Regions from separate parts of the Priestia sp. FW507-14D1A genome, predicted to be linked through region 4. Evidence: riboswitches for the same ligand, from Rfam matches in the RefSeq annotation. Region 4 holds a riboswitch; each other region holds the start of a gene.
What was found. Region 4 has a riboswitch for thiamine pyrophosphate ahead of thiM (hydroxyethylthiazole kinase). Riboswitches for the same ligand answer to the same signal wherever they lie in the genome.
Positions count from the first base shown of each region.

Region 1 (3,134 bases), on a different contig from region 4:
TGTTCGGCTAGATAGTGAACGATACTTTCTGCATTTTTCTTTCTGGCCGTTTCTCCTGTGATGATCACAGCACCTGCCTCCACTTGATCTAAGGAGATTCCTGCATTCTTATACTCTTGTTCTAGTAGTACCGTTAATCGTTGAACATCGATTTCAACATCGTTTAGCATAGGGGTGGTATAGATAGAACTTGCATACGTTACGCGACGATCAATAATTTGACAGCCTGGCAGCGTAAACTGATTTTGTTGATTTGCTATTAACAGCTTGCTTGCAATCAGTTTTGTTGTACTTGTTCCAATATCTAAACCTATGCTCGTGATCCATTTCTGTAGCATGCTATCAATCCCTTATCTCGTTTGAATATGGTGATTATCATAAAACAGTTTTTTGAATATTTCACTAACTATGTTATCAAACCTGACACACTTTTGTGTAAACAAAGGTGACAAATGACAAAAAAGACTAAATCTTGGTAGATTTAGTCTTTTTGCTTATGATGAGTGTGATTTAGTTATAATCATTCTTGATGCCGATGGAATTAATAGTGAAAGAATGATTAAGCAGGCTATTAGTGATCCTACCATTGAAATCCCGTTCATTGAAAAAGAATACCATAGAGCGGACATGCCCTTTGGCGCATATGACCCCCAGAAAATAATACCCGCAATAAAGTGCCAGAAATACCGTGCGAAGCTGCCGATAATAAGGGATAAAACAATCAAAACAAAAGCTTTTGATCTGTTATTGTTAGCTAAATTTGTTTTAATAGATTGCGAAAAAATACCTCCAAAACCTATAAAAGCAAAAGCCACAATATATTCAATAAACGTTTGCAGCGCTGTTAAAATATAAGCCGTTCCTGTTGCCAACTGTAAAAGCCCCCATAATAGACCAGATAGAGCCCCGCCTTTTACTCCCCAGCGAAAGCACATAATAAAAATGGGCACCATGGAGAACGAAATACTCACAGCCGTTGCAATCTTAATGGAAGGCAAAAGATCAAGTAGAAGTGCCAATGCTGCAAAAATAGCTATTTCAATTTTAGCCTGTAAAGGTAATGCTTTATTCACGTTTCTCACTCCTGTTTTTGAATCATTCATATCAAACGGTTTACACAGGAGTAAGCAAATATATGCTACTATTCCCACATTCCTACGCTAGCGTTAACTAACAGGTTCGAAGGGTCTGAACAATTTGTTCACTCTCAGCACGGCGGCTCCCCCTGTGGTACGTTCGGATATTTATGTAGTATTATGACAACATCCATTATATCATATGTAACAAAATAGATTCGAGAGATTTCAAAGATGTTTCTATTTTCTGAATCTATTTTTTATAATGACAATCGTTTTAGTATTTGGTATACTTCTTTTATGTCAAATGAATATAAAAAACCCTCATCCTAATCGATGAGGTAGAGGTCGCAGTTTTTAATAGTAAAGCAACGGAAATGCAGAGAACATTGAGGATGTTGCTTGAAAGGAAAAATTGCCGAAGTTTAGATCACTTCTCTGTTGATTTAAGCTGGGGCTGTCTCCGAACAGGAACAGAACTGTCACATCATGCGAGTGATGTGAAGAGCTATCTTCACGGAAGGTTGACGCGGTTTTCAGATTTAAAAGCGCGCACATATACTGCGGGCTTTTTTTATGTTATCCCGTCTCTTTCCGTACATTCGAAAGGAGCATTTATCTATGCAAGAGCAGCAAGAATTAAAACGTGGGTTGAAATCTCGCCACTTAACGATGATTTCATTAGGAGGAGCCATCGGAACCGGCTTATTCCTAGCAAGTGGTGGAGCAATTCACACAGCAGGACCTGGGGGAGCGCTTTTAGCTTACGCTATCATTGGTGTCATGGTTTACTTTTTGATGACCAGCCTAGCGGAGCTCGCAGCTTATATGCCTGAAGCCGGTTCGTTTAGTACGTATGCGTCTCGGTTTGTAGATCCATCCTTTGGTTTCGCTCTCGGCTGGAACTATTGGTATAACTGGGCTATTACGATTGCAGCTGAATTATCGGCTGGAGCCCTTATTATGAAATTTTGGTTCCCAAACTCTTCTTCTATTTTATGGAGTGCCCTGTTTTTATTAATTATGTTTGGGCTTAACTACCTTTCTGTAAAAGGATTTGGTGAATCTGAATTTTGGTTTTCGTTAATTAAAGTAGTAACGGTTATCATCTTTTTAGTTATTGGTATTATGATGATTTTTGGTATCTTTAACAATGAAGCACCAGGTTTTAAAAACTTCACGCTTGGTGATGGACCCATTCACGGTGGATTCTTTACTGTCTTAGGTATTTTTATGGCTGCTGGTTTTTCATTCCAAGGAACAGAGTTGCTTGGAGTCGCAGCTGGAGAAAGTGAAGATCCGGAAAAAACGGTTCCTCGCGCAGTTAAACAAGTCTTCTGGCGCATCTTGTTATTTTATATTTTAGCTATTTTTGTTATCGGGATGCTTATTCCATACACAGCGGATTCATTAGCAAGTGATGATGTGCGGGTAAGTCCATTTACTTTAATATTCGAACGAGCAGGTCTGGCGTTTGCAGCATCAGCTATCAATGCCGTTATTTTAACAGCCGTTTTATCTGCTGGTAACTCAGGTATGTATGCTTCTACGCGTATGCTTTGGAACTTAGCGAAAGATGGAAAAGCACCGAGGTTCTTAGCAAAAGTAAATAAACGAGGCGTTCCGGTTAATGCTTTAATCGCAACGGCACTTGTCGGTACACTTGCATTTGGTGCTTCATTTTTTGGAGACGGTGCGGTATACACGTGGTTACTTAACGCTTCTGGTATGTCTGGTTTTATTGCTTGGTTAGGAATTGCCATCAGCCACTATCGTTTTAGAAGAGCATTTGTTGCTCAAGGTCATGATTTGAGTGAACTTCCATATCATGCAAAACTTTTCCCGTTTGGTCCTATCTTTGCCTTTATTTTATGTGCTGTTGTCATTTTAGGTCAAAACTATTCGGCGTTTACGGGTGATTCGATTGACTGGTACGGTGTACTTGTTTCTTATATCGGACTTCCTTTATTCTTAATTGTTTGGTTAGGATACAAATGGACGAAAAAGTCAAAACTTATTCCGTTAAAAGAATGCCAAGTAACAGTAAAAAAATACCAA
Region 1 is NZ_JBYSWQ010000003.1:176,213-179,346, forward strand. It holds gene AC3WJG_RS14440 (ethanolamine ammonia-lyase reactivating factor EutA) at 1-338, opposite strand, end outside; gene thiT (energy-coupled thiamine transporter ThiT) at 495-1,103, opposite strand; TPP riboswitch at 1,136-1,236, opposite strand; lysine riboswitch at 1,411-1,595, shown strand; gene AC3WJG_RS14450 (amino acid permease) at 1,698-3,134, shown strand, end outside.
Region 1: linked by a shared signal. The riboswitch ahead of thiT (energy-coupled thiamine transporter ThiT) and the one ahead of thiM (hydroxyethylthiazole kinase) in region 4 are both predicted to bind thiamine pyrophosphate.

Region 2 (3,134 bases), on a different contig from region 4:
GCTAGAATCATTAATACAGCTCCGACTACTAAGCCAATTAGCACCGTATTTAAAGAAAACAAATGTTCATCAATGTAATCATCAAACAAAAGTCCTAACACTCCTGCGGGTAACAAACCAACAATTACCTGCATTAAATTCAAGCGATTTGTCGGTCCAATTGGAGCAGCTGGCTTTTTTCCCAATCCTAATAAATTAATGAAACGATCTTTAAAAATAACTACTACTGCTAAGATCGACCCTAGCTGAATAACAATTTTAAATGTATTAGCTACTGGAGATGAAAATAATTCTTTGGAATTCAACCATAGGTCATCCACAATAATCATATGCCCAGTTGACGAAACAGGAGCAAACTCTGTTAAACCTTCTACAATCCCTAAAATGATTGCTACAATAATTTCCCACATAAAGCTATGTACCTTGCCTTTCTTTCAAATTAATAAGCTTATCGCTTCGTTTTACATGCTCAACTATTTTCCTAATTTGACACTTGCTTTTTTATCATAATTGTTAAAACTATGAAATACAATGTGTATTTGCAAAAAGATAAGAATCTTTAATAATTTGTAATAAAAACCTTACATGCTATAATCAAAAAACACGATATCAGCTTTTATTTACTTTAGAAAGTAGTCACTATGTTCGGTATAAATTCCGGCCCCTTAGCTAAAAATGAATCATCTAGACTATTTTTCTTTAGTGTGAAAAAATGACTAAATCATTATGTTTTTTCCATCTCCTTTACTGTCATCTATCATTTTAATCAACTAATGCTTGCTTATACGGCATATCCCCTAAGTAATTTGAAACTTTTTTCTCTCTTTACTCGTATATAGTAGTATCTTTTTTAGGAGGCTTTTTACTTATGAATGGAAATGTACGTACAATGAAATGGGTCACTGCTGGGTATGAAGCCTTGCTGGGAATTCCTTTAATTGGCGCCGGGATTGTTATGGGCTTTAGTTATACTCCTCTTTTTATTGGATTTATTCTTCATGCTATCACGCTCATTTTAGCTAATAGACGAGGGTTATCTGCGTATGGAAACATACTAGGGATTGTTACTTCACTGGTTGCTTGGATTCCATTTTTAGGGTTTATCATGCATATTATTACAGCTATTGTGATTGCAATTGATGCCGCTAGACAACGTTAATTGTCTAGCTTTTTTTATTTAAGGGTTGATTTTTTACCGAATGATGGTAAACTTAAGCCGTAAATTGAATAATTTGAATGTTATTTCTACTAGGGGTGTCTGATAGCTCAGACTGAGAGAAGAGTGCAATAAAACTCTTTAACCCTTTGAACCTGATTTGGGTTATACCAGCGGAGGGAAGTAGTCTTGAAAAGAATAGTATATGTTTATTCTTTTTTCGCCTATTCCATCGGGTTCTGTCTATCACAGAACCCGATTTTTTTATGGTTCGGTATAGCTACACTTTATGCGAAACCGGAGGAATATGTAATGTCAAAACAAAACGTATCAGTTTCTATGAAAAAGCCTTTTCCAAACAGTCACAAAGTATATGTCCAAGGATCCAGAGAAGACCTTAAAGTGCCTATGCGTGAAATTCATCAGTCTCCTACTACAGGATCTTTTGGGGAAGAAGAAAATAGTCCCGTACGTGTATACGACACGAGCGGTGTTTATACAGATCCCTGTTATGAAATTAATTTACAAAAAGGATTACCGGCTCTGCGCGAAAAGTGGATTGCAGAACGAAACGATGTAGAAACATATCAAGGCCGTACGGTTCAGCCACAGGATAACGGTTATTATGATGGTGATCCAAGAGATCAGTACGAGCGCTTTATCACTAATCGTTTACCGTTGCGCGCGAAAAAAAATCAAAATGTAACGCAAATGCACTATGCGAAAAAAGGAATCATCACGCCCGAAATGGAATTTATCGCTATTCGTGAACAGATGGATCCTGAAGTCGTGCGTGAAGAAGTAGCAAGAGGACGTGCCATTATCCCTAATAATATCAATCACCCTGAGAGCGAACCGATGATTATCGGCCGCAAATTCCACGTGAAAATCAATGCTAATATCGGAAATTCAGCTATTCGTTCAGCTATTGAAGATGAAGTAGAAAAAATGACATGGGCAACGCGTTGGGGAGCCGATACAATTATGGATTTATCAACAGGAAAGGATATCCACACAACGCGCGAATGGATTATCCGCAACTCGCCTGTTCCTGTAGGGACCGTTCCTATTTACCAAGCGCTTGAAAAAGTAAAAGGTGTAGCAGAAGATCTAACGTGGGAAGCATATCGCGATACATTAATTGAACAAGCTGAACAAGGTGTTGATTACTTTACTATTCACGCAGGTGTTCTTTTACGCTATATTCCTCTGACAGCGAAACGTACGACAGGTATTGTTTCACGCGGAGGATCCATCTTAGCGCAGTGGTGTTTAGCTCATCATGAAGAGAACTTTTTATATACTCGCTTTGAAGAAATCTGTGAAATCTGTAAAGCATACGATATTTCTATTTCACTTGGCGATGGACTACGTCCTGGTTCCATTGCAGATGCTAATGATGAGGCACAGTTCGGTGAATTAGAAACGCTTGGTGAATTAACTAAAATTGCTTGGAAACACGATGTTCAAGTTATGATTGAAGGTCCTGGACATGTTCCTATGCACCTCATCAAAGAAAACGTAGATAAACAAATGGAAATATGCCAAGAAGCTCCCTTTTATACTCTTGGACCGCTTACAACCGACATCGCTCCAGGCTATGACCATATTACATCAGGTATTGGGGCTGCAATGATTGGCTGGTTTGGGACAGCTATGCTTTGCTACGTAACGCCAAAAGAACATTTAGGTCTGCCGAATAAAGAAGACGTTCGAGAAGGCGTTATCACCTATAAAATTGCTGCGCATGCCGCTGACCTAGCAAAAGGCCATCCAGGAGCACAAAAACGCGATAACGCGCTGTCTAAAGCAAGATTTGAATTTAGATGGAATGATCAATTTAACCTTTCACTAGATCCAGAGCGCGCAAAAGAATATCACGATGAAACACTTCCCGCTGAAGGTGCTAAAACAGCCCATTTCTGTTCAATGTGTGGACCTAAATTCTGTTCGATGCGTATTTCTCAAGATATTCGTA
Region 2 is NZ_JBYSWQ010000017.1:21,351-24,484, forward strand. It holds gene AC3WJG_RS25900 (undecaprenyl-diphosphate phosphatase) at 1-410, opposite strand, end outside; gene AC3WJG_RS25905 (hypothetical protein) at 869-1,159, shown strand; TPP riboswitch at 1,241-1,355, shown strand; gene thiC (phosphomethylpyrimidine synthase ThiC) at 1,469-3,134, shown strand, end outside.
Region 2: linked by a shared signal. The riboswitch ahead of thiC (phosphomethylpyrimidine synthase ThiC) and the one ahead of thiM (hydroxyethylthiazole kinase) in region 4 are both predicted to bind thiamine pyrophosphate.

Region 3 (3,134 bases), on a different contig from region 4:
TTGACGCTGAGTCGTAAAGTCTGGAAATTTCCCTGTTCCTAATAATAAACGTGAATTAAATGTATATTGTCCAATTTTTAACATACTCTTCATCCTCCTCCTACAAATGAAACGACTTCTAATGCATCTCCATCTTTCAAACTTGCATCACTATGTTCTTCTTTTTGTAAAATATTCTTGTTTAGCTCAACAATTACCACTCGTTCATGCAGGTTCTGAGCCTGCAACAAGTGCTGAACCGTTTCAATTTCATCTCCAACAGTAACGGTCTTACCATTAATGATTAGATTCAATGAACTCCCTCCATTACTCTAGTTAGCTGAAATGATGTAAAAAATGAATGATTCGGCTTTTTCCCTAACAAAGCATCAGCCATAATTTTTCCAGTTGCAGCACTTAATAAAATACCATTTCGGTAGTGGCCAAACGCCATGTGTAGATTCGCTATTTCAGGATGCTCTCCTAAATAAGGCCAGCCATCATTTGTTTGTGGACGAAGACCTGCCCATGCTTTTTCAAATGTAGCATCTTTAATAGCCGGCAGAAGCGCAGAAGCTTTATTCAGCAAAAATTGAATACCTTGTGCAGAAACCGTCTTGGTAAAATCATGCTGTAGCTTAGTTGCCCCTATTACGATTCTTCCACCAGTCTTTGGCACTAAGTAAAAACCTTCATCTAAAAAAATCGTTTTAGAAAGCAGTGGCTTATGACTTTGCAGAGCAATACACTCCCCTTTTACAGGAAACACCTGACCTAAATGTTCAGAAGAAATAAAGCGTTTAGCCCATGAGCCTGCTGCAATAACTACTTTTTCTCCATAAAAAGAGCCTTTGGACGTCTGTACACCTTTTACCGTTTCATTTTCCATAATAAGAGAATGAACGTCACAGTATTCGAATACATCTGCTCCGTGATACAAGGCTCCATGAGCAAGAGCCTGGGTTAACTTAGCCGGAGCTAGCTGGCCGTCTCCCGGTATTGTAATGGCTCCGTATATGTCTGGAGAAAGCCCGGGTTCTAACAAACGCGCTTCTTTTACATCGATCCATCTTACATGTTCATCCCACCGGTGATGCTGAGCGGCTTTTTTCTTTAATACGTGTGCATCTTCTTCAGTTACAGCAACTTTTAATAAGCCTTTTTGAATGAGCTCTACGTCGATGGCCGTTTTTTCTTTTAGTTCCTTCACCAGTTCGGGAAACATGCTTCTGCTCTTAATAGCAAGGTCTAAAAGAGGACCTTCTTCATCAATTTCAGCTTGAGCACCTAAAATACCAGCGGCTGCACTTGAAGCTTCACAACCAATTTGATTGCGTTCAAGAATAGCTACTGACGCTCCTTGTTTTGACAAATGATAAGCGATAGAAGAGCTGATTATACCTCCTCCGATTAACAGTACATCATAATGCTGCTTCATTTTCTCCACCTCCAGATGTCCATATATGAGAATATTGTTTAATCGCTTTAAGGGGATCTTGCGCAAGCATGACACCAGACATCACAGCTATACCGTGTGCTCCTGTTTGCAGCACCTCTTTGGCATTTACAGGTGTAATTCCTCCAATGGCAATAACCGGTATCTGCACAGCATCTACTACTTCTTTTAGCGCTGCTATCCCTCGACTTCTTAATCCTTTTTTTGAATGTGTTGAATAAATATGTCCGTATAGAATGTAGTGAGCACCATCTTTTTCAGCTTCTAAAGCCTCTTCCACAGAGTGAACTGACTTTCCGACCATGAGAGAAGGAAATGCGTCTATAACAAACGAAACGTCTAAACTATGATAGGCAAGCTGTACGCCTTTTGCTTTTAAAGCATGCGCTACATCAACTCGATCGTTCACAATAATTTTAGAGCAACAAAATGGCAGGCTTTCTAGTAAACATTGAATCTGCTTTGCCGTTTTTTCTTTTTCTCTAATATGAACGGCGCCCGCAAAAGGCGCGATAGCTGTTAAAATTTTTTGAAGCTCTTCGATTGGCTGCTTATCTGTTGTAATGACATGAAATTTAGGAATATCCACATGATCGAAACCTTTCCATTCAGAATAAAGAGAAATTTCAATCACTTCATCTTGTGTAGAGGGCTTTATTACATACAAAAAACCACTCTACAACGTAGAGTGGTTAGCATGCATCTTTATGTAAACATGATCGCCACTTCCCTACGCTGGTCCAAACCAGATCAGGTTCAAAGGGTCCGAAATACATTCGTCTCAGCTTCAAAAGCTCCCCTAGTGATTGCTATTTATTGATTTTGTTTTCGTACTTAAAATTATAACACAACTAGATGTAAATACAATATCCCTTTATGCTCTTACGGCTCTCTTCCTTTTATAGAGGTATCTTTTAGGCTTCTTTACTAAGAGGCTCGGCGCACCGCATCATTCTGCTTTTTATATGGTTAGTAATCGGTATAGTCGTCGAATTCTTCTTTGTCTTTTTCCTTTTTCCGATCCCATATAAACAGCAGGAGTAACATAATAAAAGTTAGAATATAAAAACCGTAAAAAATAAATGCTGCCACAACATTTATAAATAAAAATAAAAAACCGATGATCTGACCTGCAACAGCTACAATCAACAAAATGTATTTCCAAACTTCTGCTTTTCTATCCATTCTCTACTTCTCCGTCTTTTTGTTTTTCCCTACTAGAAACGTTCTCTTTACTTAAATAAAAACGTCCCTGCCAGTAAACCGACTGTAAATAAACCAACTGTTCCAAATGCTGAAATCCCCACGTACGCCAACATTTTTCGATAAAATTTTTCTCGAATTAACTGTACGGTTTCCACACTAAACGTTGAAAAAGTGGTAAAGGCACCAAAAAACCCAATGCCAATCATTAAAAATATTGAATCATCATAAGCATGACTCGGAACCTTTCCATAATAACTACCGTAAAAAAGACCAAGTCCAAACGCACCGAGCAAGTTTACAAACAGCATTGATACTGGAAAAGGAGGGTTTGAAACTGTTTTTGTAACTTTTAAACCCAAAAGATAACGGCATATTCCTCCAGCTGCCCCGCCAAGTGCCAAGCTCACTATGCTCATTTACTTCACCTCATGTACTTTCACTAAATTTTTTCCTGCCGCTTCACCGCATAGATAGCCTGCTAAAGCAAGAAAGA
Region 3 is NZ_JBYSWQ010000011.1:5-3,138, reverse strand. It holds gene AC3WJG_RS24110 (thiazole synthase) at 1-84, opposite strand, end outside; gene thiS (sulfur carrier protein ThiS) at 90-293, opposite strand; gene thiO (glycine oxidase ThiO) at 290-1,417, opposite strand; gene AC3WJG_RS24095 (thiamine phosphate synthase) at 1,401-2,024, opposite strand; TPP riboswitch at 2,146-2,246, opposite strand; gene AC3WJG_RS24090 (hypothetical protein) at 2,405-2,620, opposite strand; gene crcB (fluoride efflux transporter CrcB) at 2,668-3,057, opposite strand.
Region 3: linked by a shared signal. The riboswitch ahead of AC3WJG_RS24095 (thiamine phosphate synthase) and the one ahead of thiM (hydroxyethylthiazole kinase) in region 4 are both predicted to bind thiamine pyrophosphate.

Region 4 (3,134 bases):
ACACATAAGGCAGAAGAAATCGAAGCCAATCCGAACGTGCACGTACTATTGGGCTACAGCGGCGAAGGATATGGCGATCAATACTTAGAATTATCTGGTACAGCTGTTCTTCGTACTGGTGATCAATTAAAAGGACGTATATGGAATGATCACATGAAAGAATGGTTTGACGGTCCAAATGACCCTGAGTATGTTGTTCTTGAAATTACGCCGAACGAAATTCGCTTTATGAATGAAGGCGAAGAAACTCCTCAAACTGTTCAGCTATAATAAAAAAAGCGCACAGTGTGCGCTTTTTTTATTTTCCTACCGCTTCTTTCAATTGAGCTGCTTTTTCTTTTGGAGACGCTGCTAAGCTAATCGCGGTAATAATAGAAACGCCATCTGCACCTGCTTCTACTACTTGTTTGGCATTTTCAGGCGTGATCCCGCCGATTCCTACAATTGGAAAGTCAATATTCTGGTTTCGCACTTCTTCAATTAACTTTGTACCTTGCACTGCTTTTGCGTCTTTTTTTGTAGACGTAGGAAAAACAGGTCCCATTCCTACATAATCCGCCCCGTCTTTTATCGCTTGCTGCAGCTCTTGTACATTATGAACAGAGACGCCTACAATTCCTTTTCCTATTTTCTCTCGAACAATATGAGCTTTTTCATCTTCTTGTCCAATATGAACGCCATCTGCTTGTAAGCGGATCGCTAAGTCAAGATCATCATTCACAACAAAAGGAACGCTGTGCTGCTGACAAATTTGCTGAAGTTCCTTCGCCAGCTGATATTTCGCTTCTCCTGTTAAGGCACCCTCGCCTTTTTCACGGAATTGAAACACAGTAACGCCGCCTTCAATTGCTTCTTTCAACACTGCTCTCGGATCTTTTGTACAGTTATTGCTGCCCATTATAAAATAAACTTGCAGCAGCTTTTTGATTTCTTTGTTTGTCATTTTCCGGCTCCTTTTAACGTTGATGTACTCTTGCATATGATTCAATATCCTGCCCAGATAAAAGATAAAGCTGGTTTAACAGCTCAATTTGAAAGCTTCCCGGCCCTTCTTCACCTTTTTTCGCTGCGGCGATTTCACCTGCCACTCCGTAAAAACTTAAAGCAGCAACGCTTGCCTCGACATATTCTTTTTCTACAGCAGCGAAAGCTCCTATAATTGATGTCAGCAAACATCCAGTCCCCGTCACTTTCGTAAATAACGGGTGACCGTTGTCTACTGTATACGTTTTGTTTCCATCTGTGATTACATCTTGTTTACCGGTAATAACAATCACTGTATCTAATTTGTTCGCTGCTTTCTCAGCAAGTTCAATGACGTCTCCTTGCCCTTCTAATGAATCAACGCCTTTAATGAGCCATGACTCGCCTACTACATTCGCAACTTCAGCAGCGTTACCACGAATAACTGCCACATTTAATTCTTCTACAAGCTGACGTGCTACTTCTGTACGAAACGGTGTCGCTCCGGCTCCTACAGGATCGAAAATAACCGGCACGCCATTTTCATTTGCTGATTTTCCTGCTATTCTCATCGCTTCTACTTCTTGAGCCGTCAGTGTACCTATATTTAAGACAAGCGCTCCGGCGATTCGTGCCATGTCAGCCACTTCTTCTTTCGCATAAGCCATAACAGGTGAAGCTCCTAGTGCAAGCAGTCCATTTGCTGTAAAGTTGGTTACCACAACATTCGTAATATTATGAACAAGCGGACTTATGTCTCTTACTTTCTCTAATTGAGCTGAAATTTTACTAATATCCATGTTTTTTCACTCTTTTCATTTAGTTTTAACACTGCAAAAAAGACAAAAAAGCACCTTGCATGCGCAAAGTGCTTTGGTATGTACTCACATTCCCTGCGCTGGCATTATCCAACAGGTTCAAATGGTCAACAGGCGTCCCTGTACTCTCAGCCTGCCCCGCGCAAGCTCCCATACTATTCTTGTTACGTTTAAAGTTTACTATTAACCTTTTTTATTTGCAACCATTTCACTGTTTTGCCGATAAAATAAAGCTTCTCTATAGGCTGAGTGGCGCTTTAAAGCTTACACCATTCCTCAAAGAATAATCAAAAGACCTCCAGTAAGCTACTGGAGGTCTTCTATTCCCTAAGAATTCTATCATTTTTCCTTATGGTTATTTCTCTTGAACCGCTTGATTTCTCACAACTGTTTTTCTGTCCTTCCCTGCTCTTAAAGATAAAAGAAAACAAAGAAGCAGTACAAGTGCAGCTGATACGTACGGATAATTAATGTTTATATCAAAGAGAAAGCCTGCTACAACGGGGCCAATAATATTTCCAAGACTTGTATAAGCAGAATTTAGTCCGGCTACATATCCTTGGTCGTCTTGTGCCATCATCGACATTTGCGTGCTGATTGCCGGACGTAAAATATCTGTTGCTAAAAAAACGATAAATGTCACAACAATAATAAGCCAGTACGTGTGCACAAATAGCGTAAGTAAAATAAAAAGTCCCGTCATCATCAAGCAAAACGAAATCACTCTTTTTTCACCAAACTTATTTAAAATCCATCCAAAAATCGTAACCTGCACTACAGCCCCCGCAATAGAGCCGAACGTAATAACAAACGCAATATCTTTTGGCGTAAAGCTAAATTTATGATCAACAAATAGTGAAAAAATCGTTTCATAATTGGATAATCCAAACGATGTCACAAAAACAATAATTAAACTTAAAAAATAAGGTTCTTTATAAGAATTCATAAGCTGCAGTAGCAGCCGCTCTTCTTTTGGATTCTCATTGTTTGAAACAGTATGATTTTGTACAGGACGAGACTCTGGCAAAACAAGAAGCGTAATCACTGCAGCCAAGCCTCCTGCTACTGCGGCCATATAAAATGGTACACGCATGCCGTATTCAGCTAAAAAGCCGCCGATACCGGGTCCAATAATAAATCCTGTTGTAATCGCCGCCGTCACATAGCCCATTCCTTTAGCGCGTTCTTTAGCAGACGTCACGTCCGCTGTATAGGCCATAACAGCAGGCATAATGAGCGCGGCCCCAACCCCGCCTAACATTCTCGATACAAATAATAAAAGAGGTGTACTCACTGAACCAAAGAACCATTCAGACAAGGCAAAAACAATCATTCCCGCTACAATAATTTTCT
Region 4 is NZ_JBYSWQ010000005.1:161,189-164,322, reverse strand. It holds gene AC3WJG_RS18420 (pyridoxamine 5'-phosphate oxidase family protein) at 1-270, shown strand, start outside; gene thiE (thiamine phosphate synthase) at 299-943, opposite strand; gene thiM (hydroxyethylthiazole kinase) at 957-1,763, opposite strand; TPP riboswitch at 1,837-1,945, opposite strand; gene AC3WJG_RS18405 (MFS transporter) at 2,137-3,134, opposite strand, start outside.